2 linked regions of the Alkalihalophilus pseudofirmus genome follow. Each later gene encodes a partner of the first gene's protein in a complex. Links are inferred from orthologs where the notes say so. Each region holds a gene or a part of one and is shown in the gene's direction. Other genes may lie near its edges.

The links.
Region 2: the proteins of PQ478_RS13455 (region 1) and PQ478_RS14500 are in contact, whole or in part, in a crystal structure (PDB 6PRK), measured with the Bacillus subtilis proteins. The link is inferred for Alkalihalophilus pseudofirmus from one-to-one orthologs.

What each region holds. Positions count from the first base shown.
Region 1 is NZ_CP117835.1:2,505,258-2,508,591, reverse strand. What follows is about bases 336-3,334. They hold PQ478_RS13455 (YlbF/YmcA family competence regulator), read left to right. Parts: upstream 336-1,620; coding sequence 1,621-2,049; downstream 2,050-3,334. Other genes in these bases: mutS (DNA mismatch repair protein MutS), read left to right, coding at 3,016-3,334; PQ478_RS13450 (outer spore coat protein CotE), read left to right, coding at 2,297-2,872; miaB (tRNA (N6-isopentenyl adenosine(37)-C2)-methylthiotransferase MiaB), read left to right, coding at 336-1,621. Also shown: more of miaB, read left to right, coding at 1-335. UniProt on the Bacillus subtilis protein: May work together with YlbF to regulate community development.
Region 2 is NZ_CP117835.1:2,714,680-2,717,712, reverse strand. The notes cover bases 275-2,972. They hold PQ478_RS14500 (YlbF/YmcA family competence regulator), read left to right. Parts: upstream 275-1,252; coding sequence 1,253-1,693; downstream 1,694-2,972. Other genes in these bases: PQ478_RS14485 (MFS transporter), read left to right, coding at 2,650-2,972; PQ478_RS14490 (YlbG family protein), read left to right, coding at 2,204-2,476; PQ478_RS14495 (hypothetical protein), read right to left, coding at 1,723-2,043; uvsE (UV DNA damage repair endonuclease UvsE), read left to right, coding at 275-1,186. Also shown: PQ478_RS14510 (ATP-grasp domain-containing protein), read right to left, coding at 1-122; more of uvsE, read left to right, coding at 218-274; more of PQ478_RS14485, read left to right, coding at 2,973-3,033. UniProt on the Bacillus subtilis protein: Regulates sporulation prior to stage II. Positively controls the competence regulator ComK at a post-transcriptional level. May modulate the translation, stability or activity of ComS. May work together with YmcA to regulate community development.

The sequences.
Region 1 (3,334 bases):
TGAAGATCAGCGTTTAGGACGCTTAGGAAATACAGAAAGTCAATCCGAACAGGACGTAAAATCCTCAGACGGTGCAAAAAAAGATTACAGTAAGTATTTCGATTTCTCTAATGCAAAAATTATTTCAGAAGAAGAAAATAAAAAAATTATTCGTATTCAAGGCCGTGATATCCAAATCACTGATCAGCCTGATTATAAGCAAGGGAAGCGTCGAGGGAAGGAAGATGTACAAGTCCTTAGACCAGATGATTTAATTCCTGAATCCATGCAAGGAATAGGCAGTGGGAAGACATTTCACATCCGTACGTATGGCTGTCAAATGAATACGCATGATTCAGAGAACATGGCCGGCCTTCTAACGGAAATGGGCTTTACTGAAACCGATGACACAAAAGATGCAGATGTCATTTTACTTAATACGTGTGCCATTCGTGAAAATGCGGAAAATAAAGTGTTTGGTGAAATCGGGCACCTAAAGTCTTTAAAGAAAGAAAGACCGGAAGTTATTTTAGGGGTATGCGGCTGTATGTCTCAAGAAGAAAATGTCGTAAACCGCATTATGCAAAAGCATCAGCATATTGATATTATTTTTGGTACACATAATATTCACCGCTTGCCAAGCCTTCTTCAAAACGCTATTTATGGAAAAGAAATGGTGATTGAAGTTTGGTCAAAAGAAGGGGACATTGTAGAGAATATGCCCCGTAAGCGTGAAGGTAAAACTCAAGCATGGGTCAACATTATGTATGGCTGTGACAAGTTTTGTACGTACTGTATCGTACCTTATACCCGCGGTAAAGAGCGCAGTCGTCTGCCTGAGGATATTATTGATGAGGTTCGTGATCTCGCTCGCCAAGGCTACAAAGAAATTACCCTGCTAGGTCAAAATGTTAATGCGTACGGAAAAGATCTTAAAGACCGTGATTACCGCCTGGGACATTTAATGGATGATATTCATAAAATTGATATTCCACGTGTACGCTTTACAACGAGTCATCCAAGGGATTTTGATGACCATTTGATCTCGGTTTTATCCAAAGGGGGCAATCTTGTAGAACATATCCACTTGCCTGTTCAGCACGGAAATTCTGATATATTAAAGCTTATGGCACGAAAATATACAAGAGAACAGTACGTAGAGCTTGCTCATAAAATTAAAATGGCTATTCCTAATGCATCCTTTACAACAGATCTAATCGTCGGTTTCCCAAATGAGACAGAAGAGCAGTTTGAAGACACATTATCACTTGTACGCGAAATTGAGTTTGATAGTGCTTTCACTTATATTTATTCACCTCGTGAGGGAACGCCTGCTGCTAAGATGAAGGATAATGTTCCTATGGAAGTGAAAAAAGAACGTCTTGCAAGATTAAATGCCTTAGTCAACGAAATTTCAGCTAAGAAAAACCTTGATTATCAAGACCAAGTCGTAGAAGTACTCGTTGAAGGTGAAAGCAAGAAAGATCCTGATGTATTAGCAGGCCGTACACGTACAAATCGTCTTGTTAACTTTAAGGGTCCGAAGTCAATTATAGGCGAGATTGTGTATGTAAAAGTAAATGAAGCAAAAACATGGTCATTAACTGGAGAATTGGTTGAAAATGCGGAGGTGCATGTATAATGAATGCAACATATACAAGAGAAGATATTCGAATGAAAGCAAAAGAACTTGCGAAAATGATGGCTGAAACAGAAGAAGTAGATTTCTTTAAACAAGCAGAGAAAAAAATTAATGAACACCTGAGAGTACAAGAGCTGATTGCTGAGATCAAAAAGCTTCAAAAGGAAGCTGTGAATCTACAGCATTATAATAAAACAGAAGCGTTAAAAGACGTTGACCAAAAAATTGATGCGCTTCACCAGGAAATCGATGAGATTCCTCTTGTTCAAGAATTTAAGCAAAGCCAAATTGAAGTAAATGAACTGCTTCAAATGGTGTCAAAAACAATCTCTAAAACAGTGACTGATGAAATTATTACATCAATGGGCGGAGACCTTTTAAAAGGAACGACAACAAAAAGTCCTTATTTTGATGGCGGATGCCAATAACAGATCGTAACCTTATGTTCCCTAGAGGAATGTAAGGTTATTTTTTTGTTTACGTAAGTTGATTTCCTGTACTAAAACCTAATCTTGCCTCATAACGTGATAAGGAAAGAGTAACAGGTATGATATTCTTTTCGCACATTCATTAATTAGCCCGCATACAATGGGCATGAAAGAAAATGGGGGAGTAAGTAGGCAGTAGCCGACACGACCACCATGGGACGGATAAGAGAATAGGAGGTTCAATTACATGGCACAAACAAGAAATGACGGAATGTATCGGGAAATTATCACAAAGGCGGTTTGTGGGAAGGGGCGAAAATTCTCTGAGGCTACACATAAAATAAAACCTGCACACAAACCGTCAAGTATTTTAGGTTGCTGGATTATTAACCACAAATACGGTGCGCAGAAAAAAGGAAGCAATGTAGAAGTAGATGGAAGCTATGATGTGAATTTATGGTTTTCCTACAACGACAACACTAAAACGGAAGTGGCGACTCAAACGGTGAATTATACCGATGTGATCCCGCTATCGATGCAGGATCAAAACGTGTTATCAGATGATATGGAAGTATTTGCACGGGCCTTGCAGCAGCCAAATACTCTTGAGGCATCGATCTCAGAAAACGGGGAACATGTAAATGTTGAGGTAGAAAGAGAATTTGTTGTAGACTGTATCGGTGAAACAAAGATGGCGGTGGCTGTAAATCCTGATGGGATAATCGAAGAGTTTGATGTGGAAGATGACGAGTTTGATGATATTAGCGATGAAGAATATGAGAAGCTTGACCCGAATTTCCTGCATAAAGAAATGGATAATTAATACCTAGAGTCAGAAGGAGCTTATCTTTCTGACTTTTTTATGTGCTCAAATGGATAGTCTAGAGGGGTGTTGTGATCTAATGCGATGAGCAGGGCCCTGTGTTATAATAAGATGAATGTTTTTAGGAACGGTGGAGGAGAATAATGGCACAACTAACCCCAATGATGCAGCAATATGTAGACATTAAGGCACAATATGAGGATGCCTTTTTATTTTTTCGTTTAGGCGATTTTTATGAAATGTTTTTTGATGATGCTGTAAAAGCAGCACAAGAATTAGAGATCACATTAACAGGCAGAGGGCAAGGAGAGGACAGAATTCCGATGTGCGGTGTCCCTTATCATTCTGCTGATCAATATATGTCTAGGCTGGTTGAAAAAGGCTATAAAATAGCTATTTGTGAACAAGTGGAGGATCCAAAGACCGCAAAAGGTGTAGTGAAAAGAGAAGTCGTCAAGATGC
Region 2 (3,033 bases), 210 kb from region 1 along the record:
GGGAATAAGCACACATCAGCTTGATCAATTTTTTCTCTTTCAGAAAACAGATGTTCAGGCTTCACATACTGTATTCCTGGAATGCCTATCGTGCGAAACGGGTTAAACGTGACAAATTTCATTCTAAATTCACCTTTTCTTTTAAGGACGTAATTTGCAGACGAAAGAATTATAGTTGGAAGGGAGGGGGTTGTCAATGACACATCAAGGTTGCCCCATGAAGATACGCTTTGGTTACGTGGCGATGAGCAAACAATTATCTAACGCATCACCTTCACAAACTATGACTGTTAAACAGTTTATGGAAATTGATGACAAAGAAGCTGCGATAAAGAAACTTGAACGTATAGCTAAAAGTAATATTGAAAATTGTATTCGGTTAATGAAACATAACAAAGCAGAGGAAATTCATTTTTTTAGGTTAAGCTCACGCTTAGTTCCCCTTGTAAATCATCCGCTTACAGAAGATTGGAAATATGAACGTGTTTTAGCACCCTATTTAAAAGAATTGGGGGAGTATATTAATAAGTTTGAAATTAGGACAGGTTTCCATCCAGATCATTTTGTCGTCTTAAACTCTCCATCGAAAGAAATATTACAGCAATCGGTCAAAACCCTGTTGTATCATTATAAATTATTAAAAGGGATGAATATTGATCCAACTCATCGTTGTGTTCTTCATATTGGTGGAAAAAAGCAAGGGATTGAAGGGGGATTAGAACAATTTATTACAAATATCCAAGATGTTCCTCATGCTCTAGTTAATATGTTGATACTTGAAAATGATGATAAAAACTACGCGGTTGAAGATGCTCTTTATTTAGGAGAAAAAGTAGGAATTCCTGTGGTATTTGATTTACACCATTTTGATGTCTATCAAAGAGATACGGACCTGCACGCATTATGGAACAGAGTGGTAGCTACTTGGGAAAACAGTCCTCATCCGATTAAGATGCATGTCTCCAGTCCAAAAGATGGTCCGCTTGACAGGTCTCATGCTGATTATATTGATGCAGGCCGCCTAGAACGGTTTTTAAGAGAGATAAGCGGAACGACGAGTCAAGTTGATATTATGATTGAAGCAAAAGAAAAGGATGTTGCATTAATTAAATTAATGGAGGATCTGCAAGCTTTTCGCTCTGTTCGGAAGGTAGCAAATGCCCAAATAGAGTACTATTCCACATAAGGAAAGTAGTGTGCAGGATGTGTTTACGTGCAAGACATGGTATAATGGCAGTTAGGAGGTGTCGTTATGCTTCTTACGATGTCAACCATTGAATTGATGGATCAATCAGAAGAACTAGCTAAATCAATCGGACAGTCCGATGTGTTTATTCAATATATACATGCCAAAAAGGCACTTGAGAACGACCAGCCAGCCCAAAAGCTTATCGTTGAGTTCACAGAAATGAAAGAGCGGCATGAAGAGGTACAGCGCTTCGGACGTTATCATCCTGACTATGATACGGTTTCAACAGAAATACGACAGTTGAAACGAAAGGTAGATGTAATGGAGTCAGTAAAGGAATTTAAAGCAGCAGAGCGTGAACTAGAGATGCTGTTAAATGAAGTAAGTGAGCTGATTGCTCATTCTATTTCAAAATCAATAAAAGTTCCTACAGGAAACCCGTATTTTGATCAAATGTCTTGCAGTGGTGGATGTGGGTCTGGCGGAGGATGCAGTTGTGGATAGGAAACAGGCGCAATAAGCGCCTGTTTTTTTTATGTGGCCTCACGAAATCTGATACAATCTTTGCAGCCTCTGCCGCAGCAAACAAGCTTCTCATTTGGTACGTAAAATCTCATTCTGTAAACAAAAGTTTGGTCTTGTTCTCTGACAAAAATAATATCAGCCTGTAATCGTTTACCTTTCATTACGGTCGCTGCATTATAGAACAATAGTCGTTCTATATCCTCTTTTGTGATATAAGAGTGAATATATAGAAACGGAAAGCCGCTAAAAATTTTCTTGCTAATACTCTCAATCGCAGGTTCTGTAGAAGTCATAGTCATAAACTTCTCCCAAATGACGTCTAAATTCATACACTTCATCCTTTAAAGTAGGGTGCTCGCTATGTTCATTATATAATAAGTGTATCGTAATTTTTGAATATCATCCATACTTTCAGCCGGCAGATGAAGTTGCTCTCGGTGTTAATGCATGCTAGACTAAAGTAAGTAGATGAAAAAGGAGAACGAAATTATGGGGAACCGTCAAGGGATAGCTGTATGGCTGACTTCTCTTAAGTTTGCAAGGCAGCTTAGGCGTTTTGGAAACGTACAATATGTTTCTAAGAAGATGAAGTATGTTATTTTCTATTGTGACCAGGATAAAGTAGAGGAAATTACAAAAAAGCTGCAATCCTTTCATTACGTGCGTGATGTTCAACCTTCGATGAGACCTTTCATCAAGACTGAATTTCAAAATGCTAAGCCGGATAAGGCTAAAGAATATGATTATAAAATGGGTATTTAACCAGGTGATAACCTGGTTTTTTTATGTAAATTAGAAATTTAGAGATTCGAAGAGGTTCCGGAAGTTAAACTGCTGTTACAGTTTCTTTTACGCGTTAAAGGGCTGTTTTTACTTGTTGAATACTTCGTGAATCGAAATATATAATGGGTGTAATAGAAGAGGAAGTGATCGTTGTGGACGGTTGGAAACGAAATTTACGTATTTTAGTTGTCTGTCAATTTATCGTAATGAGTGCTATGACTATGATTATCCCTTTTCTTCCCCTGTATTTAAAAGAACTTGGTGTGACGAACCCACAGACGTTAAGTCTGTGGGCTGGTATTATTTTTGGGGCTAACTTTTTAACGGCCTTTTTATTTTCACCATTTTGGGGAAGAATGGCTGATCGACATGGACGAAAAATGATGATCTTACGGTCGGGTTTTGGTATGGCTTTAGTTATTAGTTTAACTGGATTTGCTACAGGTCCGGTTTCTCTTTTGATTTTAAGACTATTAAACGGGGTGATCTCTGGTTTTATCCCAGCCTCGATTGGTCTTGTATCCACTAATACTCCA